Regions from separate parts of the Mesorhizobium sp. BH1-1-4 genome, predicted to be linked through region 3. Evidence: riboswitches for the same ligand, from Rfam matches in the RefSeq annotation. Region 3 holds a riboswitch; each other region holds the start of a gene.

Region 1 (10,390 bases), on a different contig from region 3:
CTGCTGGCGCGCGGACCGTTTGGTGAGACCGATGAGCGCATGTTGCTCGAAAAGCATCACATAGACGTCGTGGTGTCGAAGAACAGCGGCGGCGCGGCGACATACGGCAAGATTGCCGCGGCGAGGGCGCTCGGCATCGAGGTTGTCATGGTGCGCAGGCCTGATTTGCCGGAGGTGCCTTCGGCTGAAACCGTCGAAGCGTTGGCCGCGATGGTGTGTCATTTTGTGGAGCCCGACGCCGAGCGCGGCGTGTAGACCAGCGCCGGCTTGTCGCCGCGCTTGATGATGCGGGTTTCCGGCGAACCGATGATGATGCAGGTCGCCATGTCGGCCTTTTCGGCGTCGACGTCGGCCAGCAGGAACACCTCGATGCGCTCGTCCGGGCGGCCGGCGGCGCGGCCAAAGATCACCGGCGTCGTGCCGGGCAGGATGGCGGACAGGCATTCGAAGGCGCGGCCAAGCTGCCAGGGACGCGCCTTGCTGATCGGGTTGTAGAGCGCGATAACGAAGCCGGCGCCGGCCGCCGCCAGCAGACGCAGCTCGATCAGATCCCAGGGCTTCAGATTGTCGGACAGCGAAATGGCGCAGAAGTCGTGGCCGAGCGGCGCGCCGATGCGGGCGGCGACCGCCAGCATGGCGGTGACTCCCGGCACGACGGTGACATCGACCGCGCGCCATTCGGCCGGACCGGCCTCGATCGCCTCGCAGACGGCGGCGGCCATGGCGAAGACGCCGGGATCGCCGCCGGACACCACGGCGACATCGTGGCCCTCGGCGGCCTTGACCAAGGCGTCCTTGGAGCGGGCGAGCTCCTCGCGGTTGTCGGAGGCGACGCGGGTCTGGTCGGGGCGCAGGTCAAGCCGGTCGAGATAAGGCTTGTAGCCGTAGAAGAATTTCGCCTCGGCGACAGCGCGGCTGGCTTGCGGCGTGACCTGGTCGGCATTGCCGGGGCCGAGGCCGATGACGGTAAGACGGCCGCTCATGCCTGCGCTCCCGGCTTGCCGGACCAGCCGGCGACCAGCACGATGGCGAAATAGGGCGCCTTGTCATCCGGCTTGTCGGCGAGCCGCATCGAAACGCTGCCGGCCATGGTGCCGCGTTCGACATAGACGGCGCGCGTCAGCTTGCCGGTCGCCTCCAGCGCGCGCCTGATCTTGGGCAGATTGCGGCCGACCTTCATGATGACGGCGGCATCGGTGTCGGCGAGGCGCCGGGTCAGCTCGAACTCGCTCATCGTGCCCGGCAGAACGGTCAGCACGTCGTCGCCCTGGACGATCGGCACCCCGGTCTGCGACCAGCAGCCGGACATGGCGGTGATACCGGGGATGACCTCGGTCGGAAAGCGATGGGAGAGGCGCACATGCAGATGCATGTAGGAGCCGTAGAACAGTGGATCGCCCTCGGACAGGACGGCCACCATTTTGCCGGCGTCGAGGTGCTCGGCGACTCTCTTGGCCGACTCCTCGTAGAAACCCGCGATCTGCGAGCGGTAGTCGTCGTGATCCTTGTCGATCTCGGTAGTCACGGGATAGAGCAGCGGCAGTTCCAGCATGTCGGGCCGGAAGCGCGCCTCGACGATGGCGCGCGCGTTGCTGTTGTTGCCGCGCTTGGCGAAATAGGCCACGACATCGGCCTCGGCTAGGACGCGCGCGGCCTTCAGCGTCAACAATTCTGGATCGCCGGGACCGGTACCGACACCGACGAGGCGGCCTTTGGGAAGCGCGTTCACAGGCCGGGCCTCGCCAGCGAATTGAGCGCGGCGGCGGTCATGGCGCTGCCGCCGAGCCTGCCGCGCACGATGGCGTAGGGCACGCCGTAGGAATTCTCGGCCAGCGCATCCTTGGATTCGGCGGCGCCGACAAAACCGACCGGCATGCCGATGATGGCCGCCGGCTTGGGCGCGCCATCGCGCAGCTTCTCCAGGAGGTAGAAGAGCGCGGTCGGCGCATTGCCGATCGCGACGACCGAACCGGCCATGCGCTCGCCCCACAGGTCGATCGCGGCGGCGGAGCGGGTGTTGCCGATCTCGCTCGCGATGTCGTGCGTGCGCTGGTCGCGCAAGGTGCAGATCACCTCATTGCCGGCCGGCAGGCGGGCGCGGGTGACGCCATGGGAGACCATTTCCGCGTCGCAGAAGATCGGCGCGCCGTCGGCAAGCGCTTTGCGCGCGGCGACGACGAAATCGGGGGAGAAGACAAAATTCCTGGCGGCTTCGACCTGGCCGCAGGCATGGATCATGCGGATGGCGACATCGGCCTCGGCCTCCGAGAAGCGCGAGAGATCGGCCTCGGCGCGGATGATGGCGAAGGAGCGCTCGTAGATCGCGTTGCCGTCATGGATGTAGTCGTAGGCGGCCATGCTCATTCCTGTTGATAGGTCTCGGCGATGCCGGCCGTGCCCAGCCTTGTCAGGCAAGCGGCGGCGGTTTCGCCTTGATGTCGTGCGCTGCGGATCATTGCCGCGACGCGACCGAAGCCGCGCGCGGCGTCATAGCCCGGCCTGTAGCCGGCAGGAAGGGCCTTCGCCGTCGCGTTCACGACAAGTCCGGCTCCGTTTTCGCCGCCGACGATGGTCAGCGCCGCCGGACCGGGATGCGCGCAGCCCTTGGCGCAGCCGGAAATGTGCAGGGTGAAGTGAAGGATATCAGTGTTTTCAGCGGCGATCGTCTCGGCGATGTCACGGGTGGCGATGCGGCCGGAGGCGCAGGCCGGCGTGCCGGGACAGGCCGCGATGCGGGTGCGCGGATCGGCGGGGGAGGTCACGAAGCCGAGGGCGGTGGCTGTGTCTTGCAGGGGTTGGTTGGCGGCTGATGGCTGGCCAAGGAAGAGCATGGCGCGGCCCGGGGCGAGGCGGATTTCGGTGGTGCCTACGGAGAGGGCGCTTTTTGCGACGGCGATGATTTTGTCCGCTGGCATGCTGCCATAGGGGAGGCCGATGCCGAGATTGGAGACGTCGCCGGCCAAGGGGAAAAGGCCGATAGGTTTGCGCGAGGCGCCCCCCTCTGTCCTGCCGGACATCTCCCCCTCAAGGGGGGAGATTACGTGGTCGCCGACGGTTTCGCCAATTTCCGGTGTCGCTAAAGAAAATCCGGCGTCGAAGCTGCCGATCTCCCCCCTAGAGGGGGAGATGTCCGGCAGGACAGAGGGGGGCGCCTCGCGCAAATTTGTCAGGCATAGCCAACCCGCCAGGGACACCAACTGCCTCTCCGACAAATCCCTTGCGTGAGCCTCGCGGCCTTTCTCGGCGATCATCCTTAGAGCCGCGACGGCTATATCACGAGCCACACCTTCATCAGCAACCGCGAGCAGCCTTGCATTCCGCCCGTCACCGGCAACCGACACCCGCCACCGGATTCCCGCATCGGTGCTCACCGCAACAAGCCGCATGTCCGCCGTCACCGCGTCCAGCGTCAGTTGTCCGCCGCCGTCGACGATCACCGAAACCTTCGGCCCCAGCCGCTGTGTCAACCCGGCTTCATCGATGGCCACCCTGATTCGCTCAGCCAGCGGTCGCGGGTCGGCGATCTCCTGAGGGTCAATGCCTGCCAGCGGGCCGGTCTCGACCGGCACGCCGGTGCGCACCGCGATTCCCAATGCATCGATCTCCGCCGCCAGCAAGGCAGCGCTTTCCGTCGTCAGCCCGCGTATCTGCAGGCTGCCGCGCGCCGTCACTTCCATGATGCCGTTGCCGTGCCGCAAGGCGGATTCGGCGATCCCGATCAACAGCTTCGGCGACAACCCTCCAGAAGATGGGCCACCATCCACCGGATTGAGCCGCACCAGCAGGCCGTCGCCTGTCTGCATCGGCGCCGACAGAGCAGGGCAGGCACCACGGCGCGAGAAGGCGTTCATGCCGCCACCCCGAGCGCGTTGGCTTCGGCAATCAGCGCGGCGAGATCGTCGTCGATGGAATTGCGCAAGGGATGCCAGAGGCCACGCCGGCGCGCCGAGAGAAAACGCTCGGCGATGACTTTGGCGGCGGCGGGATTTTCGCGCAAGATGAAGGCGCGGACCTCAGGATCGCCGAGATAGGCATCGTGCACGGCCTCGATCAGCGCGCCCGGAATGGCATGGGTGGTTTCGGCGAAGCCGACCAGCCGGTCGACCGTTTCGGCGAATTCGGAGGCGCCGCGCGGGCCGTGGCGCATTTGGCCTGAGATGAAGCGGGCGTTGACGGCGCGGGCGCGCACCACCCGCGAGACAGCCTCGCCGACCGAGCGCGGCTTCGGTTTTTGCGGATCGGTGGTGTCGAGCACGATGACGTCGGCGTTCCTGCCGAGTGCGGCCAGGGCGGCCGAAAAGCCGCCGATGAAGGCGACGTCGGCCGAGCCCTCGAGAATGTCGCGGCCGGGATCGTCGCCGGTGTGGACGAGAAGGTCGGCTTCGGCGATGCGGCCTTCAAACGCTCCGGGCGCCGAGACGCCTTCGCCGCCGGCGCCGCCATAGGCATGCGAGGTGGCGTCGAGATAGGCGCGGCCGATCTCTTCGCGCGCACCCCAGTCGCCGCCCGACAGCAAATCCTCGACGCCGGCGCCGTACGTGCCGGGCGAGGTGCCGAAGATGCGCGGGCTGACCTTGCCGTCGGCACGGGTTTTTGCCGCGAGCGGGTTTTCCGAATCGTCCTCGTCGCGTGCGGCGACGGCGTTGGCGGCGGCGTCGATCAGGGCGATCTGGGTCGGGAACATGTCGCGGAACAGGCCTGAGATGCGCCAGGTGACATCGACGCGCGCACGGCCGAGCGTGGCCGGCGGCAACACCTCGATGCCAGTGATGCGCCCCGTGGCAGTGTCCCATTGCGGCCGGCAGCCCATCAGCGCCAGGCCTTGCGCGATCTCCTCGCCGCCGGTGCGCAGCGAGGCCGAGCCCCAGAGATCGATGACCAGCGAACGCGGCCAGTCGCCATGCGATTGCAGGTAGGCCCGCACCACTTCTTCCGCCGCCGCTTTGCCCAGGTCGTAGGCGGTCGGCGTCGGCATGGTGCGCGGGTCCGAGGTGAACAGATTGCGGCCGGTTGGAAGCACGTCCGAGCGGCCCCGTGCGGGAGCGCCGGCCGGGCCGGCCTTGACGTGACGGCCATCGAGCGCGGCGAGCAGTGCCGACTTCTCGGCTTCCGCGCTTTGGCGGCGTATGGCGTCGGGTTCGTCCCCGGGCACGCGGCCGTAGATATGCAGTCCATCCTTGATGGCGAAATCCTTGAGATCGCAGAGCCAGGCATCGATGCGGCGCAGCGCTTCGTCGGGTGCGTCGGTTTTCGCGACGCCGGCTTCGGAAGCGAGGCCCGTCTTTTGCGCGGTGTCGACGATCAGCCTGGCGAGACGGTCGCGGCGGCGGCGGTCGAGGCCGTCGGCCTGGGCGTATTCATCGACCAGGCGTTCGAGCTTGTGCTGGTTTTCGTCCAACCCCGCGCCTGTCAGCGGCGGTGGCAGATGGCCAAGGGTGACGGCGGCGATGCGGCGCTTGGCCTGTGCTGCCTCGCCGGGGTTGGAGACGATGAAGGGATAGATGACCGGCAGGGAGCCGGTGACGATTTCGGGGAAGCAGTTTTGCGAAAGCGCGACGGTCTTGCCCGGCAGCCATTCCAGCGTGCCGTGGGCGCCGACATGGATTAAGGCATGGACGCCGAGCGATCTGCGCAGCCACACGCCAAAGGCGATCAGCGCGTGGCGTGGAGGGAGCGTCGGGTCGTGATAGTCGGCGCGGCGGTCGGCGGAACGGCCGCGATCAGGGGCGAGGGCGACAGTGATGTTGCCGAAGGTGGCGGCGCGGAAGGGGAAGTGTTTTTTGCTTGATAGCGAAGGTCTGCGCGAGGCGCCCCCCTCTGTCCTGCCGGACATCTCCCCCTCAAGGGGGGAGATCAGCAGCTTCGCTGGCGGCGCTCCACTTTCAACGTTTGGGATTGGCGAAATCGGCGATGACAGCTCAATCTCCCCCCTTGAGGGGGAGATGTCCGGCAGGACAGAGGGGGGCGCCTCGCGCAATCCTGTCTCGTCATCGGCCTTTCCCCAAGCGGCTTCTACTGGAGCAATTGCCACTATCGGCAACTCCGTAGAGAAGGCCAAATAATCCTCCAGCCCCAGCCCGCCTTGGCTCCGCTCCAGCGCATCCAGCAATTCACGCGGCGTTTGCGGAATCTCTCCAACCACATAGCCCTGTTCGCTCAAGTCGTGCAGCATGGCCAACACACTCGACGGCACATCGAGGCCAACGGCATAGCCGGTGCGGCCAGGAGCGCTGGGATAATCGGGAATGAGGATGGCGAGCTTGCGCTCGGCACGGGGCGTCTCCTGAAGGCGTATGAAAGCCGCCACACGCCCCGCCACCTGCGCCACGCGATCCGGCTCCGGCCGGTTGGCCAGCGCGCGATGGCCAAGTGCGGGATCGACATCGCTCTCGCCCTTGAAGGAAATGGCACCGGCAAGGATGCGGCCGTCGAGTTCGGGCAGCACGACATGCATGGCGAGGTCGGCGGGCGCCAGGCCGCGCTGGTTGTTTTCCCAGACATCGCGGCGCGTGGTGGCGACGATGACCTGGAAGACGGGCACGCCAGCGCGGTCGAACAGGGTTTCGACGCCGGGCTCGGCACCGGAGGCGAAAGCGGTCGCGGTGATGATGGCGGCGGGTTTCAGCGAGGCGAGGGCATTTTCGACAAAGGCCAGGGACACCGGGTCTTTCAGGCTGGAGACGAAGATGGGAATCGGGAGCATGCCGCGTTGCTCCAAAGCTTCAAAAAGAGCGTCTATGGGTGCGACATCGGCTGCAAGCAGCATCGATCGGTAGAAAAGAATTGGGACGACGGGAGCGCCGACCATTGAAAGGTCCGGCTTCTCCACGACCCCCAATCCAGACTGATAGTAACCGGCCTTCGGCACACTGACCGGACTGGCGACCGACGTGTCCTGTCCAGCCAGGCCTGCCAGCCTGTGCACCAGCGCGCTCATATTGGCCGGGCCGCCTTCGCGGAAATAGCCGAGAAGGCTGTCGAGGTCGGCGCGCGGCAGCGTCGAGGATTCGATCAACCTGAGATCCTCGTCGTGGCTTTCACCGGGAAGCAGCGCCAGTTTGATGCCGCGTTCGCGGGCAATCGCGGCGAGCTGGTCGCAACCATAACGCCACCAGTCGTAGCCGCCGAGGATGCGCACCAGGATGATCCTGGCGTGGCGGGCCACACTGTCGATCCACAGGTCGACGGACATGGGATGGCGCAGGTCGCGCAGTGACGCGAGCCGCATCGAGGGCAGGCGATCGGCTTGCGCCTTCCATGCCGCCGCCAGTCCGGCGAGATCGCTGTCGGTGAAGGACAGGGCCACGATATCCGCCGGCGTCTGCCGGAGATCGACAGGCTCGGCGAGGTCGTCGAGCGAGGCGGAGGTCGTGGTGAGGATGTGCATCGCGGTCCGTGTCTGAAATCAGCCGGCGAGGATACGTTCGATCGCCGGACGGTTCAGCCCCTTGAGGCCGATGACGACGAGGCGCGAGCGGCGGTCGTCATCAGCCGTCCAGGCACGGTCATAGTAATGATTGACGCGCGGGCCGACGGCCTGCAGCAGGAGCCGCATCGGCTTGCCGCCGACCTCGACGAAACCCTTCACACGGAGGACGTTTTCCTGTTCGGCGGCCTCTGTGACGCGCTTGGCCAGTTCGTCCGGATTGGCGATCGAGGGGATGTCGACGATGAAGGTGTCGAAATCATCGTGCTCATGATCGAACGCGCCGTCATGATGCGACTTGCGGTTCTCGATGTCGTCCTCGACGGCAAGACCAAGCCCGAGCAGCACCGAGGGATCGACCTTGCCATGAGACGTCGGCACGATCTTCACGGCGCGGGCGGAATGCTCGTTGACGATGGCGTTGGCGCGGGCCGAACCGGCGGCATCCATCAGGTCGCTCTTCGACAGGATGATCAGGTCGGCGCAGGCGATCTGGTCCTCGAACACTTCCTCGACCGGATCGTCATGGTCGAGGCTGTCATCCCCGGCGCGCTGCGCCTGCAGGGCGTCCATGTCGTTGGCGACGCGGCCCTCGGCAAGTGCGGGACCGTCGACCACGGCGATGACGCCGTCGACGGTCACCCGGCTCTTCACCGTAGGCCACTGGAAAGCCTGAACCAGAGGCTTGGGGAGAGCGAGACCGGAGGTTTCGATCAGGATGTGGTCGACCTTCGGCGTCAGCGACAGGATCTGGTCGAGCGCCGGCACGAAATCGTCGGCGACGGTGCAGCAGATGCAGCCATTGGCCAGTTCGACGATGTTTTCCTCGGGGCAGGTGTCGATGCCGCACCCTTTGAGGATTTCGCCATCGATGCCGATGTCGCCGAACTCGTTGACGATGATGGCAATGCGCTTGCCGCCGGCATTTTCCAGGAGATGGCGAACCAGTGTCGTCTTGCCGGCGCCGAGGAAGCCGGTAACGACGGTGCAGGGAACGCGGGAGAGATTGCCGGCCGAATTTGGAGCGGTCATGTCAAGTCCTTCAGCATGTCGAGAGGAGGGATGCGGGCAACGAGGCCACGCTTGAGGCTATCGGGCCGGCCCCGCCAGGGAATGAGGCCGTCGGTCGAGGTGGCGAAGAGCTTGGCGCCGGTGACGAGATCGGCGCCGCTGGTTGTGGTCAGGTCGCCGAACACATAGCTCCAGCAGCCGTCGCGCAGGATCGCGGCGCTCAGCCGGCGCTTGCAATTGCCGAGGCATTCGACCGTGCGGATGCGGATGTTCTCGCCCGAGGCGGCCTGGCGCGTGTCTTCCGCCAAAATTTCGCCGGCCCGGGGATTGGCGTCGGAGCCGGTCTCGTCGCGGCACGAGGCGCAGACGATGACGGTCACGCCGGCCAGGGAATCACCCTCGCCGGACAAAACGTCTGTTGTTTCAGCCGAAAAACTGCTGTCGCGATCCAAATCAGGCTCCTTGCCCGGAAAACCCGCCGGGCGATCGGATTCTTGCATTCCAGACGGCAGGTCTCCTGGCTCGCGGGTCATCGCCTTGGGTAGCCGCCTTCCCGGGACAATCCCAGTGGCTTTCGGCCTTGGCTCTTCGCTTACAGTTGCGGGGACAGCCGCGGATTTGGGTTTTCAGCCCGCACCGCATTCCCTCTTGGCTCCTCCCTTTGCTGAGAGGAGACCGTCTGGATCGGATTTAGGCTCTTGCGGGCAGCGGTGTCAACGCGAGCTTACGACACCGTGATGTCGGCCAGCGCCGGGCCCAGATCGCCGGCAGGCGTCACCTCCATGCGTTCGAGGCCTAGCCAGCCCTGCATCTGCTTCAATTCCTCGAAGAGCTGAGCCGCCGTCTCTGGCGGTGCGCCGGGCTCGGCATAAGCCGCGTGGACGCGCAGGACACTGGCCGGCCGGTCAGCCTTGAGGTCGACGCGCGCCACGATCCTGTCGCCAAGCAGGAAGGGCAGGACATAGTAGCCATATTGGCGCTTGTCAGCCGGCGTGTAGATTTCGATGCGGTAGTGGAAATCGAACAGCCGTTCCGAGCGCGAGCGCTCGAAGACGACCGGATCGAACGGCGCCAGCAGGGCGCGGGCCTCGATCTTGCGCGGCATACGGGCGTCCTTGTGAAGGTAAGCCGGCTTGTCCCAGCCCTCGACACGGACCGGCAGCAAGTCGCCGAGTTCGACCAGTTCCTCCAGCCGGCCTTTCATATCGGCCGGCGACAGGCGGAAATAGTCGCGCAGGTCGCCCGATGTCGCCACGCCATGGGCGCGGGCGGAGATGCGCAGCAATTCGCGGTGCGCGTCCTCGGCCGCCGGCACCGGCAGGTCGAGGATCGCCTGCGGCAGCACGCGTTCCGGCAGGTCATAGAAGCGCTCGAAACCGCGTCGGTGCGCCGTGGTGATGCGGCCGGCCCAGAACAGCCATTCGAAGGCGTGCTTGGCGTGGCTCCAGCCCCACCAGCCGCCGGAGCCTTTCTGGCCTTCGAGCGCCGAAGCGGCGATCGGCCCGCGCTCGACGACCTCGCGGTAGATCTCTTCTATATAGGCGGCGTGCTCGCGGCCCCATTTGGCCAGCCCCAGATACATTTCGTCGCCTTGCTCGGCGCGCCGCATGCGCCAGCGCATCAGTGGGTAGGTCTCGACCGGCAGGAAGGAGGCCTCGTGCGCCCAGTATTCGAACACGGTGCGCTTGCGCGTCACGGCGGCGTTGTCGAGCAAGGCGAGGGGATAGGGGCCAAGACGCGAATAGAGCGGCATGTAATGTGCGCGCACCACCGCACTGACGGAATCGATCTGCAGCAGGCCGGTGCGGGACAGAACGCGGGCGAAATGGCGGCGGTCGGGCGTGCCGGCGGGGCGGGGGTCGAGAAACCCCTGCGCGGCGAGCGCGATGCGCCGGGCGGTGGCAAGCGAGATCTTTTCCTTCATGCAGGCGTCACTCTGAGGGTGCTTTGACA
Region 2 (10,390 bases), on a different contig from region 3:
TTCTCGACGTAATGAGTGCGCAGGCGATGTGGGCTTACCCGTAGCGCTTCCAGGCGCCGGGACCGGCGGCTGGGTGGCTCACCGTAAAATACATGAAACGTCAGCGGGGGCCCGGGCGAGAGGTGTGCCAGCACCGAAGCAATCGTTACCGCCGCTTGGTCGACATTTCCACCGTCGACACACAGGGCGACGTCGAGACAGGTGGTCATCTTGATCCGACCCAACCAAGGGCTCCCATCTGATCGCTAGAACCAGCGCGGGCTGCGTACCCGATTCGGGTTTCTCCCGGAAAGTGCCGGAGGAGCCGCACAGCCAACCTTGTCAGTAGGCAAAGTAGACGTCCCAGACAAACTGCTCGCCAATGCCGAAAGGAACATCAAGGCTCTCTGGGACGCGGTCGGCGCCGCCGGCCAATGCAACCGTCCGGGCTCGGCGAAACCCTGAGCACTCTCGATATTAGCCCGAATTGGCTGGGAAGAAGCCTTAGTTCGTGTCGCTGTCACCCGGCAACTGCATGTCGGTCACGACGTTTTCGCCATTGGTGACGTCATAAGCGATGACGATATCCATGCCTGGCTTCAGCGAATCGAGATCGGTTTCGGCATTGAGCTTGTAGGATTTGCCGTCGTCCAGCGTCAGGGTCAGCGCATCCTTGTCGACCTTCTTGATCAGGCCTTCGGTCTGGCCGGCAAAGGCGGCGGTGGAAAGCAGCAGCGTGGCGGCAACAGCGCCAATCAGGATACGCATGATCGTCCTCTTTGGTCATTGCGCCGGCCTGGGTGGCGGCGGGTCCTCAACGGCGAATGGAAGAAAGCAGAAACCAGCCGAATGTGTCAAAACTTAAACGGCGGGGATGACAGTTTGACCACTGTGGAAAACGCCAATAGAAGGCTGGCTTCAGCCGGCTGCGATGCCGGGCAGGGCGCTTTTCCATGTCTCACAACACGTTCGGCCATCTTTTCCGCGTCACCACCTGGGGCGAGAGCCACGGCGCAGCGCTCGGTTGCGTGGTCGATGGTTGTCCGCCGGGCATCCGCTTCACGCGCGACGAAATCCAGGCCGAACTCGACAAGCGCCGTCCGGGCCAGTCGCGCTTCGTCACCCAGCGCCGCGAACCGGACGAGGTGAAGATCCTCTCGGGCTTCGTCCTCGACGAGGACGGCGCCACGATGATCACCACCGGCACGCCGGTGTCGATGCTGATCGAGAACGTCGATCAGCGCTCGAAAGACTATGGCGAGATCGCCCGCCAGTTCCGGCCGGGCCATGCCGACTACACCTACGACGTCAAATACGGCATACGCGACTATCGCGGCGGCGGCCGCTCCTCGGCGCGCGAGACGGCGGCCAGGGTCGCCGCCGGCGCGCTCGCCCGCAAGGTGGTGCCGGGCATGGTGGTGCGCGGTGCATTGGTGTCGATGGGCGAAAAGTCGATCGATCGCGCCAACTGGAACTGGAATTTCATCGGCGATGCCGAGAACCCGTTCTTTACCCCGGATCCGGCTTCCGTGCCCGTCTTCACGCAGTATCTCGACGGCATCCGCAAGGCCGGCTCCTCGGTCGGCGCGGTGATCGAGGTCGTCGCCGATGGTGTGCCTCCTGGCCTCGGCGCGCCGATCTACGCCAAGCTCGACCAGGACATCGCGTCCGGCCTGATGTCGATCAACGCCGTGAAGGGCGTCGAGATCGGCAATGGTTTCGAGGCCGCCCGCATCACCGGTGAACAGAATGCCGACGAGATGCGCATGGGCAATGACGGCAATCCGGTCTTCCTGTCCAACAACGCCGGCGGCATCCTGGGCGGCATATCGACCGGCCAGGCGATCGTCGCGCGCTTCGCCGTCAAGCCGACCTCGTCGATCCTGACGCCGCGCAAATCGATCGACAAGGACGGCAACGACGTGGAGGTGATGACCAAGGGGCGCCACGACCCCTGCGTCGGCATCCGAGCCGTGCCGATCGGCGAGGCGATGGTCGCCTGCGCCATCGCCGACCATTATCTGCGGCATCGAGGACAGACAGGGAAGGGGAGTAGGGGAGTAGAGGAGCAGGGGAAATAAATTTCACCCTTAGCCCGACCAGGCAAATTCTTTCCTTTTCCCTATTCCCTTGCTGCCCTATTCCCCTACTCCCTTGCGAGCGAAGCGAGCGCACTATGCCTTACGACCAGAAGAAGATCGTCGAAGCCATCCGCGCCTTCGAGCGCGGCGAGATCGTCGTCGTCATGGATGATGACGGACGCGAGAACGAGGGCGACCTGATCGTCGCCGCCGTCCACTGCACGCCCGAGAAGATGGCCTTCATCGTGCGCAACACCTCCGGAATCGTCTGCACGCCGATGCCGCGCGAGGAAGCCAAGCGGCTCAACCTGCAGCCGATGGTCGCAGACAATGATTCCGCGCACACCACCGCCTTCACCGTCAGCGTCGACTTCAAGCATGGCACGACGACAGGCATTTCGGCCGACGACCGCACGCTGACCGTCCGCAACCTTGCCAATGGTAATGTCGGCGCCTCCGATTTCGTCCGCCCCGGCCACATCTTCCCACTCATCGCGCGCGAGGGCGGCGTCCTGATGCGCTCGGGCCATACCGAGGCGGCTGTCGATTTGTGCAAGCTCGCCGGCCTGCCGCCGATCGGTGTCATTTCCGAACTGGTCAATGACGACGGCACGGTCAAGCGCGGCCCGCAGGTGCAGGCTTTCGCCGAAGAACATGGCCTCAAGCAGGTTTCGGTGGCCGATCTCATTGCCTATCGGCAGCGCAAGGAAACGCTGGTCGAGCGCGTCGCCTGCTCCGACATCGACACGCTCGGCGGCAAGGCGCAGGTCTTCACCTACACGCTGCCCTGGGACACGATGCACCATGTCGCCGTCGTCTTCGGCGATATCCGTGACGGCGAGGACGTGCCTGTGCGGCTGCATTCCGAGGATGTGGTGACCGACGTGTTCGGCACCAGCCACCGGCTCGACGGCATCATGAAGGCGATGGGCGAGCGCAAGCGCGGCGTCATCGTCTATCTCAGAGAGGGCTCGGTCGGCGTCGCGCATCAGGAGCGCAAGCGCCCCGCGTCGGGCGACCGCGAGGATCACGAAGAGGCGCGCCGGCGCGAGAGCGAATGGCGCGAGATCGGCCTAGGCGCGCAAATCCTGAAGGATCTCGGCATTTCTTCCATCAACCTGATCGCTTCGCGCGAGCGCCATTACATCGGCCTCGAGGGCTTTGGCATCCACATCGCCAAGACCGAGATTCTGTAGCGGGCCAACACCTTCGCGACGTCGTCATCCACGGGTCTGCGCTCCGCCGCGCGTCGCTTCGCCCGTGGATGACGATGTCGCCTAGGCCAAACGTATATGCGCTGATCATCGGACGGCTAGCCGTCACTCCGCCGGGATAGCCGCCTCGCATCCTGCCAACTCGCATTCGTGGGTGGCGAGGCTGCGCTGGCCGAGCAGCACCGTGACCAGCGCGATAACGCCTGATGCAACCGAAACCCAGAACCCGTTCTGCGCGCCGAACGCATCCACCACCGCGCCGGCGGCGAAGGAACCGAGCGCCATGCCGATGCCGATGCCGGTCATCACCCAGGTGATGCCTTCAGTCAGCATCGCTTCCGGCACGTGCCGTTCGATCAGGCCGAAGGCGGTGATGAAGGTCGGCGAGATTGCCACGCCGCTGATGAACACGGTCAGCGCCAGCAGCGGCACCGTACCGGCGGTGAGCGGCAGCAGCGTGCCAAGCGCGACCAGGGCGACCGCGATTGCCAACTGGCGTTGCAGCGGCGCTTGCAGGTTGAGGGCACCGACGATGATGCCGAGCACGAACGACCCCAGCGCATAGACGCCGATGACGAGGCTGGCGGCGCCCGGCTGGCCAAATTCCTTGGTGATGGCCACGGTGCTCACCTCCGTCGTGGCGAAGGTCGCGCCGATGAAAATCAGGGCAAGGGTGATGATCTGCACCGGCCGCAGCCTTATTGCCGAACCGCTCGTGGCGCGATCCACCGGCCGCACCTGCGGTTCGGTCGACCGCTGCAGGATGAAAGCCGTTGAACCGATGGCGAGGAGCACGGTGCTGACCAGAACGCCGGCTTCAGGAAAGAGGCCTGCACTGAGGCCCACCGACAGCGACGCGCCGGCGATATAGACCAGTTCGTCCGCCGCCGATTCGAAGGCGAAAGCGGTGTTCATCTGCGGCCGTCCCCGGAAAATCTCGGTCCAGCGCGCGCGCACCATTGCCGGCATGCTGGGCATGGCCGCGGCTGCCAGTGCCGAGGCGAACAGCGTCCAGACCGGCCAATCCTGATTGGCCGCCGCGATGAGAACCGCGAAGGCGATCACGGTGATGATGGTGGTGGGGACCACGATGCGTGTCTGGCCCAGACGGTCCACCAACCTTGATATCTGCGGCGCCACGAAAGCATTGCCTAGCGCGAAAGTCGCCGAGACAGCACCCGCCAGCCAGTATTCGCCACGCGTCTGCGACAGCATCGCGACGATGCCGATCGGCGCCATGGCGATCGGCAGGCGCGCCAGGAAGCCGGCGGCCGCAAAGCCTTTGGCTCCGCGGGCCCGGAAGATTTCGGAGTAAGGGTTATGCATGATCCGGTTCCTCGACAAAAGGCGATCTGATAATTACATACGATACGTATGAGTGTTAAATAGACCATACGTCGCGTATGTCAATTGGCATACGGAGCGTATGTGGATAGGACCAGAGCATGCACCGACCACGCAAGGAGATGATCGCTGAGACACGAGCCAAGCTGATCGCCGCGGCGCGTCAGGCTTTCGGCACTATCGGCTATTCCGAAGCATCGATGGACGATTTCACCGCATCGGCCGGGCTGACTCGCGGCGCCCTCTATCATCACTTCGGCGACAAGAAAGGCCTGCTGGAGGCGGTTATCGCTGAAATCGATGCGGAAATGGCCGCCCGGGTGAATGAGGTTGCGTCACGGGCGCCGACCCGCTGGCAGCATTTCGTCGACGAATGCACGACCTATATCGAAATGGCGCTGGAGCCGGAAATCCAGCGCATCATGTTCCGGGATGGCCCGGCCGTGCTGGGCGACCCGGCGCAATGGTCGAATGCCAGTGCATGTGTCGGTTCAATGACCGATCATCTAATCGCGCTGCAGGGGGAAGGGGTGGTCGTCCCCGGTGTCGACCCGGAGTCGGCAGCGCGGCTGATCAACGGGGCGAGCAGTCAGGCCGCGCAGCGCATCGCCAATGCGAAGGATCCCGAGGCGACGTCGAGGATGGTTGTGGCGGCGTTCAAGCAATTGCTCGAAGGCCTGCTGAAAAAGCCGCAAGCGCGGTCAAGCTGAACCGCCATGGCGGGACGCCACCGCCCGCAATTGACAACAGCCGGTTTGAGCGCATCCTCCCCCAGCCATCTCTGAGGGGGAGAATCGGGCATGTGGGATTTCGATATCGGCAGGTCGGTGTCCATCATGGTGCGGACCTGGCCCTTCATTGTCTTTCGCATGATCGTCTATTTCGGCATCACGCTGGCCTACATCATGGCCACCGGCACCGGTGCCTCGGTCGGTTATGGCGTCGGCCATATCTCCACCGATCCGGACGGCCCGTTGTCCTTTGCCCTGTGGGGCGGCGTGGTCGGCTTTGGCGTCGTCTCGATCGCCGTCTACTGGCTGCGCGAATACATCCTCTATGTCGTCAAGGCCGGCCACATCGCCGTCATGGTGCATCTGATCGACGGTCATGACGTTCCCGACGGCCAGAACCAGATCGCCTACGCGAAACAGGTCGTGACCGAGCGTTTCGCCGAGGCGAACATCCTTTTCGTCGTCGACCAGCTGGTCAAGGGCGCCATCCGCGCCATCACCGGCCTGCTCGGCGGCGTCGCCGCCTTCCTGCCCATTCCTGGCCTCAGCGGCCTTGTCGCCTTCCTCAACACGCTGATCCGCCTGTCGCTGACCTATGTCGACGAGATCATCCTCGGCTACAACATTCGCATCAACTCGTCCTCGCCCTTCGAAACCGCGCGCCAAGGCGTCGTGCTCTACGCCCAGAACGGCAAGATCATGGTCAAGAACGCCGTCTGGCTGGCGGTCATCATGTGGGGCGTGTCGTTTGTGATCTTCCTGCTGATGCTGGCGCCGGCCGCCGCCATTCTTTACGTCATGCCCGGTCAACTCGCCGGTTGGGCCTTCGTGCTGGCGATCGTCTTTGCCTGGGCCTTCAAGGCGGCCTTTATCGAGCCCTTCGCCATCGCTTGCCTGATGCAGGTCTATTTCAAGACCATCGAAGGCCAGGTGCCCGATGCCGCCTGGGATGCCAGGCTGGCCGAAGCCTCGTCGAAGTTCAGGGAACTCAAGGACAAGGCGCTCTCCACCTTCGGCGGCTCGCGCTGGGGCACGGCCGGCGCGACGCGCTGATCGGTGGGACTCGCGGGCGCAATATCGGGGATGTTGAGGCGCGCCACCGCCGATTTGAGCGGTGCCTCTCCCTGGCCGCAAAACGTCTCGCTCATGATCAGGTCGGGCAGCGGCAGCCGTCGTCCCCAGCCATGCGTTTCAAGATCCGGTTTCGGTGCGAACTCCGAGACACGGCCGACGCAGAGATAGGCGATCGGCGTTACATGGTCGGGAATGGCCAGCAGCCGTTTCAACGCCTCGGCCTCGATGATGCTGACCCAGCCGACGCCAACACCCTCGGCACGTGCCGCCAGCCAGAAATTCTGCACCGCGCAGACCGTGCTGAAGAGGTCCATCTCCGGATTGTGCCAGCGTCCAAGCGGCGAGCCTTTCGAGCGTTCGCGGTCGCAGGTGATGCAGATGTTGAGCGCGCCTTCGCAAATGCCTTCGAGCTTGAGCTTGCGGTACAGCGCCCGCCTTTCTTTTTCGATAGCCGGCAGCTCCTGTTCTCGCGCGGCCAGGAACAGGTCGCGCACCTCAGCCCGCCGCTGCCCGTCGCGGATGACGATGAAGTTCCAGGGCTGCATGAAGCCGACCGACGGCGCGTGATGGGCGGCAAGCAGCAGCCGCGCCAGGACGTCGTCATCGATCGCCTCCGATGTAAAATGGCTGCGGACGTCGCGCCGCGTGAACATGGCGCGATAAACCGCGTCGCGCGCTTTCTGATCGAATCCGTCGCCGACAGGAGCGGTCATGGCTTCCGGCATCGCGTGTCCCCTTGCGATTGCAATCCCTGATATCCGCCTGACCATGCGGATATCGATGCCTGCCAGGCCGGTCTTCTGGCTCGGGATCAACCCGCCTCCGGTGCCTTCCCGTCATCGACAGTGGCATTTACCGGCGCGGTCCCCCTTACAGCGTTGGGCACGCCACGGAATTCAACCGTGTTCCCGATTCTCCCGCCACAAATCGACCGGCGGGCACCAGGCAGGTCCCCACCTTACGCCGAAGTGCCGGCGACGCCAATGCCCGTAGCGACACTACGAGACGCGGACGTGATTTTCCCCAGCGATCAAAGCGCGGCGCATGGTCATTGAGGCGCCGGGGCACTAGATAGGGGGACATGGCCACCCGTCTCTATACACACCCGATCTTTCTCGAACACATCACCCCGCCCGGTCACCCCGAGCGGCCGGATCGCCTGCGCGCCATCGAGCGCGTGCTCGACGACGAAGCTTTTGCCGCGCTCGACCGCGTCGAGGCATCTAAAGGCGACGAGGCGACGATCCTCTACGCGCATCCCGCCGATTTCGTCGCGCGTGTCCGCGCCGCCATCCCCGACGAGGGCATAGCCCGCATCGATGCCGACACCACCGCCAGCCCGAAAAGCTGGCAGGCGGTCATCACCGCGATCGGTGCCGCCAACGCCGCCGTCGACGACGTCTTCGCGGGCCGTGCCGACAATGTCTTCGTCGCGGCCCGACCGCCCGGCCATCACGCCGAAAAGACCACGGCGATGGGCTTCTGCTTCTTCAACACAGCGGCGATCGCTGCCCGGTATGCGCAGAAGAAGCATGGCGCCGAACGTGTCGCCGTCGTCGACTGGGACGTGCATCACGGCAACGGCACGCAGGACATTTTCTGGGACGATCCCTCGGTGCTCTATTGCTCGACGCACCAGATGCCGCTCTACCCCGGCACCGGCGCGAAGACCGAGACCGGCGCCGGAAACATCGTCAACGCGCCACTGGCGCCGCAAACCGGCAGCGAGGTGTTTCGCGACGCCTTCCTGTCGCGCGTGCTGCCGTCGATCGACAATTTCGCGCCCGACCTGATCATCATTTCGGCCGGCTTCGACGCGCATCATCGCGATCCCCTGGCCGAGATCAATCTGACCGAGGACGATTTCGACTGGGCGACCGGCCAGCTCATGCAGCGCGCCGCTCGCCACAGCGGCAACCGGCTCGTCAGCCTGCTCGAGGGCGGCTACGATCTGCAGGGATTGGCATTTTCGGTCGCCGCCCATGTCGGGCGACTGATGAAAGGATGAATGATGAGCGGTGAGATCAACGAAGACGTCAAGGCGATGAGCTTCGAACAGGCGCTCGACGCGCTGGAGAAGATCGTCGATGACCTGGAGCGTGGCGACGTGCCGCTCGACCAGTCGATCCGCATCTACGAGCGCGGTGAGGCGCTGAAGGCGCATTGCGACCGGCTGCTGAAGGCTGCCGAGGACAAGGTCGAGAAGATCAGGCTGTCGCGCGACGGCAAGCCGGTCGGAACCGAGCCGCTCGACGCTGACTGACGCCGCTCGCCAACGACGCGCTTGCCTCACCGGCTTTTGGACACGATCATGATTGAGGATAAGGCTCGTCCCGATTGAAAAGGTTCCAGAGGAGGTTTGGAAACGATGTGCAGAAACATCAAGACCCTGTTCAATTTTGATCCGCCGGCAACCAATGACGAAGTCCGCGACGCGGCGCTCCAGTTTGTCCGCAAGCTGAGCGGGAGGACGCGGCCGTCCGCCAAGAACCAGCATGCGTTCGATCACGCGGTCGAGGCTATCGCGGCGGCGGCACGCGAGCTGCTTGATACGCTCGAGACCCACCAGCATCCGCGCAACCGGGAAGAGGTGGCGGCCAAATTGCGGGCGAAGGCGGCTATCCGGTTTGCCTGACGCGGCCAAGGCCGCTGACAAGGAGAGTTCATGAGCTTCTTTCCCGGTAAAGATCCTGAAGCCGGTGATGCCTTTGCCAGCGACCAGCTCGAGCTGATGGTCATCCCCAACGCCAAGGATATTGGCGGCTTCGAGGTGCGCCGCGCCTTGCCGACCGCCAAGAGAAGGCTGGTCGGGCCATTCATCTTTTTCGACCGTATGGGCCCGGCCATCCTGCGGGCGGGCCAGGCGCTCGATGTCCGTCCGCATCCGCATATCGGCCTCTCGACCGTGACCTATCTGTTCGACGGCAGGATCAGGCACCGCGATTCGCTCGGCACCGAAATGGTCATCGAGCCCGGTGACGTGAACCTGATGACGGCTGGTCGCGGCATTGTCCATTCCGAGCGCACGCCGCAGGAACTGCGCGGCGCGCCAATGTCGATCTCCGGCCTGCAGACCTGGCTGGCGCTGCCCGACGGCAAGGAAGAGGTCGCACCGGTGTTCGAGAACACCGCTGCGCTTCGACTTCCCGAAATCGACGCCGAAGGCGTCAGCGGCCGCGTCGTCATCGGCGATTTCCAGGGGTTGCGGTCTCCGGTGCGGGCGGATTCCGAGACGCTTTACGCCGATTTGCGGCTGAAGCCCGGCGCCAGCGTCAAAATCCCGGCCGACGCCGAAGAGCGCGCCATCTATACGCTGGAGGGCGAGGTCTCGATTTCGGGCGACGTGTTTCCGGCCGAGCGCATGCTGGTGTTCAAGCCCGGTGACGAGATCGTCATATCGTCGCAAGCCGGTGCGCATTTCATGCTGTTCGGCGGCGCCTCGCTCGGTTCGAAGCGCTACATCTGGTGGAATTTCGTTTCCTCGTCCAAGGAGCGCATCGAACAGGCCAAGCAGGAATGGAAGACCGGCCGCTTCGACATCGTTCCTGGCGACCAGCAAGAGTTCATTCCGCTGCCGGAAGGCTGAGCGGGTCGGTGAGAGGCTGACGGTCCGCGTCACCGACACGCATTTACTTTCGCCGGACGGCGGCCTATCCCGCCGATGAACAGAAAGTCTGGGTGCCCGTGAACGCAACGCCGCATACGCCGCTTCTCGACAAGGTCCGCGTGCCGGCCGACCTGCGCACGCTGGCCGAGGGCGAATTGCCGCAACTGGCATCCGAGCTTCGCGCCGAACTGGTCGACGCGGTGTCCCGCACCGGCGGCCATCTGGGTGCCGGCCTCGGCGTGGTCGAACTTACGGTGGCGCTGCATTATGTCTTCAACACGCCCGGTGACCGGCTGATCTGGGATGTCGGCCACCAGGCCTATCCGCACAAGATCCTGACCGGCCGGCGGGACCGGATCC
Region 3 (10,390 bases):
TTTCAGATATCGCTTCGGCCGTTAGCGACCAAAGAGGTTCCGGTCGGCGCCCTGAGGAGCCGACTTCTGCACGTCGCCCGAAGAATTGAGCAGCTTGTAGACCGGCGAGTCACTGTTGCGGATCGAAGCCGTATTCGACGTGTCGACATTGACGGTCGACGAAGCCGTGGGCTGGCTGGCGCCGTTGGCGCCATAGTTGTCGCTGCCGGCGAAAGCGCTGCCGGACAGGGCCAGGACGGCGGCGGCAGCGATGAGGATCTTGTTCATTTTAAACTCCTGAATTTTTGAAGTCCGGCGGGCCGGCGGGCGAACCCACCGGCCGCGGGATTGGGATTAGTGACCGAAGAGGTTTCGGTCGCTGCCCTGCTGAACGGGCGCCTGGGTGGCCGGAGCCGACTTGCCGATCGACGCGGTGGCGGCGTTGTCGGTCGAAGTGACAACCGCCTGGTTGGCACCGTTCGAACCAAAGTTGTCGCTACCGGCGAAGGCGCTGCCGGAAAGGGCCAGGACGGCGGCGGCAGCAATGAGGATCTTGTTCATTCTAAATACTCCTGAATTTTTGAAATCAGTCGGACCGGCGGGCGAACCCACCGGCCGTGGGATTGGGATTAGTGACCGAAGAGGTTGCGGTCGCTGCCCTGCTGAACGGGCGCCTGGGTGGCCGGAGCCGACTTGCCGATCGACGCGGTGGCCGCGTTGTCGGTCGAAGTGACAGCCGCCTGGTTGGCACCGTTCGAACCAAAGTTGTCGCTACCGGCGAAGGCGCTGCCGGAAAGGGCCAGAACGGCGGCGGCAGCAATGAGGATCTTGTTCATCTTAAATACTCCTGAATTTGTGGCGTCCACCGGCGCGGCAGGGCAATCCCGCCGCGTGCCGGGGAGCGGCTATTAGTTGTTGCCGAAGAGGTTGTGATCGGCACCCTGGACAGGCGTCTGAGCAGCCGGCTGCGACTTCTTGGTCGAAGCGGTGTACGAGCTGTCGACAGAGGTGGCAGCAGGGGTCGCGGCGCTCGAACCATAATGGTCGCTACCAGCAAAGGCGCTGCCGGAAATAGCCAGAAGGGCTGCGGCAGTGAGAACAATCTTTTTCATTTTGGGGTACTCCAGTATTTTTTCCGTCCGTCTAGCGGCGTGTCTTGGGATTAAAAATCGCGTCGTTCGGACAGCCCCGATGTGGGAGAGCACCTTTGCCGTTTCCAATCACGAAGTTGTTCCGCGTGGACCATGACTCCACCACTTGAAATTGTACCAGGCCCTTTTACGTCCATTGTTTTTCTTCGCTATATCAACCGGTTAACTGGAACCACCGCTTCGATCACCGACTGTGTCGAAGGCCCTGCGTTCACACCGTCCTGCACGCACCGTCAACAGAAACGAACCGTTCGGTTCGATTTTAGAATCTGCTAATAGTCACTTTTCGTAACCGTTAACCTTTTTCGCCGCCGGCAACGGGTCGAAAACGGTGCCGGCGCGGCTTCCCATAAAGACGCCTCCATCGGCCGGAACCATCCAGCATGCGTGTCGCGCCGCATGGAGGCGATGTCGCTTTCATGCCGATGTCGCAAACCCTGTCGTGATTAAATCATTCCATCTCAGGTGCCGCTGCGTGACGACGGAGCGGAGAATTGGGAAGCCGGTCAGATTCCGGCGCTGCCCCCGCAACGGTGGTGGAGTTCAAGTCGCAACGGGAGACCACTGGGCGAAGGCCTGGGAAGGTGTCGCGATGGTCCGCAAGGACGACTCCAGAGCCCGGAAACCAGCCCGAGATCGCTAGAACTCGACTGATCGCGGTGGGCGGTCAAGGGGCGGATGATGTTTGTCCGGCTTTTGCCGGCTTGCGCTCAATCCTTCCTCCATCACCACCAGTTCAGTCCTTGAAAATGAGGACAGGACATGGATGCGCGCAACGACATGCTGAGGCTCTTGAACAGCCGCAGACAAGGCTTTTCGCTGGAACAGCCCTTTTATACCGACCCGGACTACTTCAAGCTGGACATGGAGCTGATCTGGTATCGCGACTGGCTGTTCATCGGCCATGATTGCGAGTTGCCCAAGCCGGGCAGCTTCATCACCGTGCAGATCGGCGACTATCCGGTCGTGCTGGTGCGTGACCAGCAGGGCAAGATCAACGCCTTCCATAATTCCTGCCGTCATCGCGGCAGCCGCGTCTGCAACAGCGACAAAGGCATGGCCGCCAAACTGGTCTGTCCTTACCACCAGTGGACTTACGAGCTTGACGGCCGGCTGCTGTTCGCCCGCCAGATGGCCGACGGGTTCGACAAGAGCCAGTTCGGGCTGAAGCCAGTCGCCTGCGAAAGCGTCGCCGGCTATGTCTTCATCAGCCTGGCCAAGGAGCCGGCGGACTTCGCGCCGATGCGGGCGATGATCGAGCCCTATCTGCAGCCGCACCGGCTCAGCGAGGCCAAGATCGCCTTCGAGAGCACCATCATCGAGAAGGGCAACTGGAAGCTGGTCTGGGAAAACAACCGCGAATGCTACCATTGCGCCGGCAATCATCCGGAATTGTGCAAGACCTTCCCGGAAGCGCCGACCGTGACCGGCGTGCAGGGCGCCGACAGCGATCCGGAAATGCTGGCGCATTGGGCCAAATGCGAGGCTGTTGGCCTGCCCAGCAAATTCCGCATCGACCCGGCTGGACAATACCGTGCCACCCGCGCGCCGTTGCTGCGCGATGCCCAGAGCTACACGATGACGGGCAAGCGGGCGGTGAGCAAGAACCTGTCCGACAGCGTCTCGGCCGACCGGATCGGCACCTTGATGCATTACCACTATCCGACGACCTGGAACCATATCCTGGTCGATCATGCCGTCACCTTACGTGTGCTGCCGGTCAGCGCCACAGAAACGGCGGTGACGACGAAATGGCTGGTGCACAAGGACGCGGTAGAGGGCGTCGACTACGATCTCGCCGACCTCACCCATGTCTGGACCGAGACCAACGACCAGGACCGCCGCATCGTCGAGGAAAACGCCTTCGGCATCCTGTCGCCGGCCTATGAGCCCGGCCCCTATTCGGAGCTGCATGAAGGCGGCGTCATCCAGTTCGTCGACTGGTACGCGCGCTTCATCGGCCCGCGCCTTGCCGAAGGCGGCCGGCCGGCGCTGCGCAGCGTGGCATGAGAGGCTGAGGGATGAATGCCATGACCGACCTTGGCCTCTATCGCCATCTCGACCAGATGGCGCCGTGGAACGACAGGCTGCAGGTGCTGGAAGTGACCGGCGTCAGCGATGAGGCGCCCGGCGTCAAGACCTTCACCTTCCGCTCCGACAACCAGACCTGGTTCCGTTACAAGCCGGGCCAGTTCGTGACGCTGGAACTGCCGACGCCGGACGGTCCGCTGATGCGCACCTACACGCTGTCGTCGTCACCGTCGCGGCCGTTCTCCATCGCGGTGACGGTGAAGGCGCAGGCAGGCAGCATCGGCACACGCTGGATGTTCGATCACCTGACCCCCGGCTCGCACGTCAAGGCCTATGGACCGAGCGGCGATTTTTCGTTGCACTGCCACCCGGCGGCGAAATATCTGTTCATCTCGGCCGGCTCCGGCGTCACGCCGATGATGTCGATGCTGCGCTGGCTGAACGATTGCGCGCCCTGGACCGATGTCGGCTTCGTCAATTGCGCGCGGCGTCCCGAAGAGATCATTTTCCGCAAGGAACTCGAACTTTTGGGCGGCCACATGCCGGGCCTGTCGCTCGGCTTCATGATCGAGGAGCGGTCGAGCCGCGAGGGCTGGTACGGCCATATGGGCCGCATCGATGCCATCCGGCTGCCGCTGCTGGCGCCCGATTTCCGTGAACGCGAGATCTTCTGCTGCGGCCCCGATCCCTTCATGCGTGCTGTGCGCGGCATGCTGGAGGCCGCCGGCTTCGACATGGCGAGATACCATCAGGAAAGCTTTGCCGCGCCGACCGTCGAGGAAATCCAGGCGCCGTTCGCCTCGCCGGAGCAGGACGGTGCGGCAGCTCCCGTCGAAGCAGCAACACCTATCCGCTTCGCGATGTCGGACGTCGATGCCGAGTGCGTCGCCGGCCAGACCGTGCTGCAGACGGCCCGCGCCTCGGGCGTGCGGATCCCGGCAGCCTGCGAATTCGGCCTGTGCGGAACCTGCAAGGTGAAGAAAGTCTCCGGCGCCGTCGAGATGAGCCACAATGGCGGCATCCTCGATCACGAGATCGACGACGGCTTCATCCTGGCCTGTTGTTCCAAGCCACTGTCGGCACTGGAAATCGAGGTTTGATCCGGCTGGCCTTCGACTGATCCCGCATATGGCCGGCGCCTTACCGGCAAAGGTTACCTTGCCAAGGAACAACCGAAAGTTTACAGGCGTTGTCGGTGGAACGGGTCCTGCTGGCGGGCAGGAATGCTAAGCGGGGCGACAATGATGCATGAATCCCATGCCTATGCGGTTGCGAGCCGGGATATCGTTTTCGAATCCTTCGATGGCGAGGCCGTGGTGCTCAACCTTGCGAATGGCAAGTATTTCGGCTTCTCCGATTCCGGCAGCAAGGTGTGGCAGGCACTTTCGTCCGGAATGGACGCCCGGGCTCTGGTCGGGCTTACCGCGGGCGGCTCGACAATAGGCCAGGCCCAACTCGATCACTTCATAGCGCAATTGCTCGAACTGGGCTTGCTGGTGCCTTCCGACGCGACGGTGCAGCCATTGCCGGACGAATTGGCCGCCGAGCTGGCCGCCACGAACGAGCCGCTCGATGTGAGCATTCACGACGACCTCGCCGACCTGATCGTCATTGATCCCATCCACGAGGTCGAGGAACCACTCGGCTGGCCGGCGGTCAAGCAGGCTTCCTGACGGGCCGGCCGCTGCCGTGATGGAAGGCGCTTGATGCCGCGCGTCACGCTGGAAACCTTGCCCGATTACGGCCGGTATCTCCTCGCCGCCGCCGAAAATGCGGGCTTGCGCTATCCGACCACATGCAAGGTCAGCCTGCCCCTGTTGGAACTGACCGTGCATCTCGGTCACGGCGTGCTTGCCGATGCACTGGGCCATGCATTTGTCGAAGCCGGACGTGATCGGCCCGAACCGGCCGCGTGCCGCGTCTTCATCGCTTATCCCGGCATCCACGGCATTCCGGAGCCCGCGCGATGGGGCGACGCGCATTTCACCGAGCACGGTTTTGCCAAACGGCTCGCCGAAGCCGGGTTGCGCGGCCACTATTTCCACGACCTGGATTTCTGGCAGATCTACGATCCGCACCGTAGCGTTGGCGTGCAGCTGATGGCGTCGGCCGATGCCTTTCCGCCCTGGGAGCCGGGGGCGCCGCTGCGCGCCTTCCTGCACTGGGAATATGCCGCGCGCGGCATGCGGCTGACCCATGCCGGCACGCTCGGCATCGACGGCAAGGGTATCCTGCTCGCCGGCGCGGGCGGGGCGGGGAAATCCGGCACTGTCGCCGCCGGCCTGCTCAATGGGCTCGACAGTGTCGGCGACGACTATGTGCTGATCGATCTCGTCGGGGGCGTGACCGCGCGGCCCCTTTTCTCCACCCTGAAACAGGACGCGCGAGGTTTCGCGCGGCTGGGCCTGCAACAGAGGCTGGCTGAGCAAGGCCCGCTGAACTGGCAGGGCAAGCACACGTTTCACATTGGCGACGTAACGCCCCGCCCGGTGCCCGCGATGCTGGACATCGTCGCGCTGGTGGTGCCACATATCAGCGGTGGCGGAGCAAGTTCGATCATGCCGGTGTCACGCAGGGATGCCATGATTGCCTTGGCGCCGTCCGGCATCGCCCAGATGCCGGGCGAGCGCGAAAGCGGCTTTCGCTTCTTCAGCGAATTGACCCGCCTCTTGCCGTGCTTTCGTTTGTCCCTCGGCACCGACCCGGCAGAAATCGCCGGCGCGATCGAGAATTTCCTGACGCGAGGCCTCTCGTGAAGCTCAGCGTGATCATGCCGGTGTACAATCGCGAGCGCTATGTCGTCTCGGCGCTGCGCTCCCTGATCAGGCAGCGCGCTGACGCCGACTTCGACATCATCGTCATCGACGACGGCTCCACGGACGCCTCGGTGGAGGCGATACGGTCTGCGATGCGCGAGGCGTCCTGCATCCGCCTGGTCCTGCAACCCAATATGGGCGTCGCGAGGGCGCGCAACGCCGGGCTTAGACACTTGCCGCCGGATGCCGGGTTTGTGTCATTCCTCGATTCCGACGACATCTCGCTTGCCGGACGCTTCAAGACGGATCTGGCTTGCTTCAAGGCCGAGCCGGGCCTTGACCTGACCTACTCCCTGATGACCCTGGCCGAGCAGATAGACGATGACAGGATGGAGCCGGTAGCGGGCAGTCGCACTGTAACGCTGCGCGGAATTTCAATGAGCACCGGCCTGTTCAGCAGGGCGCTTATCGATCGCATAGGCTATTTCGACGAGGAATTCGATCAGTGCGAGGACACTGACTATCTGTTGCGCATCTTCGAAACGGGTCCGAATTACCGCCTTCTGGAGACGGTCGCGATCTACTACAGGCGCCATGCCGGCAATATCACCGGGAAGCGCGAGAGCCGGCTCCGCGACCACATGCGGGCGATCCACAAATCGATCCGGCGACGCAGGGCCAACCCATCCCTGCGTGAGATTCCCGGCATTTTCGAGCTCAAGAGCTCGCCCGACTGGCGGGTGCTTTAATGCGGTATATCTCGCGATCAAATCGGATGGTGCAGCAGCGGCCGCGAGGTCGCGGATGAGGCTGAGCGTGATCATGCCGGTCTACAATCGCGAAGCCTATGTGGGCGCCGCGCTGCGTTCGCTGCTCAGGCAAGGCGACGCCGCCGATCTCGACATCATCGTCGTCGACGACGGTTCGACCGACGGTTCGGTCGAGGCCGTGCGCGCGATGATGCATGATCATTCCTGCATCCGGCTGTTCCGGCAAGAGAACATGGGGGTGACGCGGGCGCGCAACAGCGGGCTCAGGCTGCTCAAGCCCGAGGCAGACCTGGTCTCGTTCCTCGATTCGGACGACATCTCGCCGGCCGGGCGCTTCGAGGCGGATGTCGCGTTTTTCCGGAAGAATCCCGATCTCGATCTGACCTACTCAAGGATGATGCTGGTCGACAAGATCGATGACGGGATCCTGGAGCCCACGGCGGACAGCAACAGCATCACGATTCGTGGCATTCACCTGTCGGCGGCGATCTTCGCGCGCCGGCTCGTCGCGCGCATAGGTGATTTCGACGAGGATTTCGTCCAGGCCGAAGACACCGACTACCTGCTGCGCGGTTTTGAGATCGGCCCCAGATACGTGCTTCCCGACACGGTCGCACTCTACTACAGACGGCATGCCGGCAACATGACGAGGCAAGAGGACGTCCAGTCGCGGGAATTCCTGCGCGCTATCTATAAATCCATGAAGCGGCGCAAGGCCGACCCGTCGCTACGGCCGATCGAAGGTATCTTCGAGCTGGACAAACTGACAGATTGGCACTCCCTGTGATGGACGGATACGGCGTCGTCATACCGGCCTTCAACGCCAGCGACACTATCGCCGAGACGCTGCGGTCGGTCGCGGCCCAGACGGTGCGGCCTGAACTGGTGGTGATTGTCGACGACGGATCGACCGACGACCTCGCCGCGGCGATCGGCGGAACGGACCTGCCGCTGCGCCTGCTGCGCCAGGCAAATGCCGGGCCGGGCAGCGCCACGACCAGGGGCATCGCCGCGCTGTCGACGCCGTTCATCGCGACGCTCGACGCCGACGATCTGTGGCTGCCCGCCAAGATCGAAACACAGCTCGCGCATCTCGAGAGATTTCCCGCGGCATCGGGAGTTTTCTGCCAATGGCGGAATTTCCGCAATGATCGGCCAGATGCGCCCGAAGGCGCGGCTCTGCCCGGCTGGTCGCGGACCACGATGCTGATCCGGCGCGAGGTTGCCGAGACCGTCGGACCCGTCGTCGATCCGCCGGGCGGCCGTGGCGAGATGATCGACTGGATCGCGCGGGCACGCGAGGCGGGCCTTGCCCTCGACATGATCGAGGAGGTGCTGGCGCTGCGTCGAATCAGACCCGGCAGCCTGTCCTACGGGCGCGATGCCACGCGCGACCGCGGCTACCTGGAAGTGGCGCGGCTGGCCATGCTGCGGCGGGCCCGAAACAAGGCCGGCGCGGGCTGATGGCGCGCATTCGCCGCATCGGCCGACGCTTCCCGGACTATGGCTGGTCCTGGCCGACGGGCGGGCTCGACCAGTTGCTCAAGGCGGCGCTTCTTGCCGACGACGACGCGGCCGCCGGTTGCGCGATGGAGTGGCTGAGCGCGAACGACATCGACCTCGTCTCCTTCAGGGAGCATCGGCTGCTGGCCGCCATCTGCGACCGGTTCGGCCGTAAATTGGCCGGGCATTCCGCCTATCCACGTCTTGTCGGCCTGCAAAAGATGCTGTGGACCAAGTCGCGCATGGCGATGCGCGAGGCCGAACCGGCGCTGCAGGCGATGACCGACGCCGGATGCATGGTGATGCTGATCAAGGGTGCCAGCCGCATTGCCTTGAACGCGTCGGCGCAGCGGGGCCGGGTGGCGCACGACATCGACATATTGGTCCGGTCGCAGGACATGCCGGCGGCGTTCGACGTGCTGCGCGAGCGCGACTGGCAGATCGCCACCGGGGTGAGCCCGCAATATCTGAGGACAAGACTGGCGTCCTTGCGCTCGATGAACTTCTTCAAGGGCAATTATGGCGATATCGACCTGCACCAACTCGCCTATGACGGTTCCCAGCAAAGCGACGAGGACGACCAGGCGATCTGGCGGCGGGCGGCGGCGGCCGAGTTCAGCGACGTCGGCGTGCTGGTACCGTCGCCCGCCGACCGCATCGCGCTGGCGATAGCGCATGGCGGGCTCGACGCCCACACGCATAGCGATTGGCTGGTCGATTGCGCGGTGGCCATTCGTGCCGGCGACGTCGACTGGGACGTGTTCCTCGATATTGTCGCCAGGCGGCGCCTTGCCGTTGCCGCGGCAGTGGCGCTCTCCTACCTAGCGCTCGAGATTGGCGTGACGGTGCCGGACAGGGTGCTGGCGCGCGTGCTGGAGATGGCCGACCGCACCGGCCTGTCGCGCTGGTCGGCCGTGCTGCAGGCCAAGCCGCGAACCGATTTCGGCAGGCTGGCCTGGCTGTCGCGCGGGTTTGCCAAGCAGTTGCGGCTGAGACGCAAGAGCGGCCGGCTGCGGCAAGAACCGCCGACCAAAGCCTGGCGTGGCCGCCGCGCCAGCCGCGTGCCGCTGGGCGCGGCCTCGCCATCGGCATTCTCCCAAGCCATACCCTGCCCACCGACGGCCGGAGACATGATGCTGGACATCACGATCCGGGTCAGTGTTCCGCCGATCCGGCGCCGCATCGAAATGGAGATCAATGCCGACGATCACCATGTCGCGCGCCTGCGCGCCATGGCCATCAGCCGGTCCGGAGGCGACCGGGTGCTGCATTTTCGGGGCAAGGTGACGCTCGACGGCCGACATCACGCGCTGACGCTGGAGGCGCGACCGTCCCGGCAATTCCGCCAATGGGAAGACCAGGCAACGGTCGCGGCCTATGGCGCGCTGCCTTTCCAGCTGGTCTCGGCGGCCTTTTCGCCGCTGCGCTGAGACGTCGCCGCCAAAGGCAGCAGGGCCGGAGCGCGGTAGAGGCGCCCGCGGCTATACGGTGTTCCCGTCGGGCTTCGTTACCCGCCGCAGCGTCAGGTTGATCCTGCCGCCGTTCTTGAGCAGCGCCGAGGTCGAAGGGTAGATGCGGTCGACGCCATGGAAGGCAAGACGGCCCTCGCCGCCAAGCACGACGACATCGCCGCTTTTCAGCCTGAACGATTTGGTGGCGCCGTCGCGCGTCGTCTGGCCGACCCTGAACAGGCAGTCGTCGCCGAGCGAGACGGAGACGACGGGGGCCGAGAGGTCGGCCTCGTCGCGATCCTGATGCAGGCCCATCTTCGCGTCGGGCGTGTAGAAATTGATCAGGCAGGCCTCCGGTAGATGCGGATAGCCCGACACCTGCCGCCACAGGTCGAGCAGACTGCCGGGGATGGGCGGCCATGGCGTCCCGGTCACGGGATGCGTCGGCTGGTAGCGGTAGCCGCGTTCCTTGTCGGTGACCCAGCCGAGCGGACCGCAATTGGTCATGCGCACGCTCATCTCCTTGCCGGTGCGCGGCATGGCCGGCACGAACAGCGGCGCCTGCTGGACGATGGCCCTGACGTCCTCGACCAGCGCCTCCTGCACCTCGCGAGACAGATGGGCCGGCATGTGGCGGACGCCCTTGGGCAGAACGAGCAATTGGCTCACCTTTCGAATGTTCGGACCCGCAAGATGCCACCATCGGACGCCGAGGGCGACCCGAAAGCAGTCGTCGATTTCACTGAAAT

What was found. Region 3 has a riboswitch for cobalamin ahead of LB569_RS21420 (aromatic ring-hydroxylating oxygenase subunit alpha). Riboswitches for the same ligand answer to the same signal wherever they lie in the genome.
Region 1: it holds a riboswitch for cobalamin, as region 3 does, so the genes downstream of both, LB569_RS27895 (DUF1636 family protein) here and LB569_RS21420 (aromatic ring-hydroxylating oxygenase subunit alpha) in region 3, are expected to answer to the same signal.
Region 2: it holds a riboswitch for cobalamin, as region 3 does, so the genes downstream of both, bluB (5,6-dimethylbenzimidazole synthase) here and LB569_RS21420 (aromatic ring-hydroxylating oxygenase subunit alpha) in region 3, are expected to answer to the same signal.

What each region holds. Positions count from the first base shown of each region.
Region 1 covers NZ_JAIUIN010000026.1:22,366-32,755, forward strand. The annotation lists gene LB569_RS27860 (cobalt-precorrin-6A reductase) at 1-255, shown strand, start outside; gene LB569_RS27865 (precorrin-3B C(17)-methyltransferase) at 219-983, opposite strand; gene LB569_RS27870 (precorrin-2 C(20)-methyltransferase) at 980-1,729, opposite strand; gene LB569_RS27875 (precorrin-8X methylmutase) at 1,726-2,358, opposite strand; gene cobG (precorrin-3B synthase) at 2,361-3,851, opposite strand; gene LB569_RS27885 (cobaltochelatase subunit CobN) at 3,848-7,387, opposite strand; gene cobW (cobalamin biosynthesis protein CobW) at 7,406-8,458, opposite strand; gene LB569_RS27895 (DUF1636 family protein) at 8,455-8,889, opposite strand; cobalamin riboswitch at 8,927-9,132, opposite strand; gene LB569_RS27900 (winged helix-turn-helix domain-containing protein) at 9,162-10,361, opposite strand.
Region 2 covers NZ_JAIUIN010000008.1:47,649-58,038, reverse strand. The annotation lists gene LB569_RS16165 (glycosyltransferase family 8 protein) at 1-224, opposite strand, end outside; gene LB569_RS16160 (DUF1344 domain-containing protein) at 484-747, opposite strand; gene aroC (chorismate synthase) at 933-2,060, shown strand; gene ribB (3,4-dihydroxy-2-butanone-4-phosphate synthase) at 2,156-3,256, shown strand; gene LB569_RS16145 (MFS transporter) at 3,380-4,600, opposite strand; gene LB569_RS16140 (TetR/AcrR family transcriptional regulator) at 4,720-5,328, shown strand; gene LB569_RS16135 (hypothetical protein) at 5,419-6,402, shown strand; partial or broken gene bluB (5,6-dimethylbenzimidazole synthase) at 6,522-7,136, opposite strand; cobalamin riboswitch at 7,196-7,384, opposite strand; gene LB569_RS16125 (histone deacetylase family protein) at 7,505-8,431, shown strand; gene LB569_RS16120 (exodeoxyribonuclease VII small subunit) at 8,435-8,686, shown strand; gene LB569_RS16115 (DUF2277 domain-containing protein) at 8,792-9,058, shown strand; gene LB569_RS16110 (pirin family protein) at 9,089-10,009, shown strand; gene dxs (1-deoxy-D-xylulose-5-phosphate synthase) at 10,108-10,390, shown strand, end outside.
Region 3 covers NZ_JAIUIN010000013.1:126,774-137,163, reverse strand. The annotation lists gene LB569_RS21440 (DUF680 domain-containing protein) at 22-267, opposite strand; gene LB569_RS21435 (DUF680 domain-containing protein) at 334-540, opposite strand; gene LB569_RS21430 (DUF680 domain-containing protein) at 609-815, opposite strand; gene LB569_RS21425 (DUF680 domain-containing protein) at 888-1,091, opposite strand; cobalamin riboswitch at 1,577-1,779, shown strand; gene LB569_RS21420 (aromatic ring-hydroxylating oxygenase subunit alpha) at 1,893-3,140, shown strand; gene LB569_RS21415 (hybrid-cluster NAD(P)-dependent oxidoreductase) at 3,161-4,261, shown strand; gene LB569_RS21410 (PqqD family protein) at 4,403-4,834, shown strand; gene LB569_RS21405 (serine kinase) at 4,868-5,917, shown strand; gene LB569_RS21400 (glycosyltransferase family 2 protein) at 5,914-6,666, shown strand; gene LB569_RS21395 (glycosyltransferase family 2 protein) at 6,722-7,474, shown strand; gene LB569_RS21390 (glycosyltransferase family 2 protein) at 7,474-8,151, shown strand; gene LB569_RS21385 (nucleotidyltransferase family protein) at 8,151-9,620, shown strand; gene LB569_RS21380 (alpha-ketoglutarate-dependent dioxygenase AlkB family protein) at 9,672-10,301, opposite strand; gene LB569_RS31850 (hypothetical protein) at 10,335-10,390, shown strand, end outside.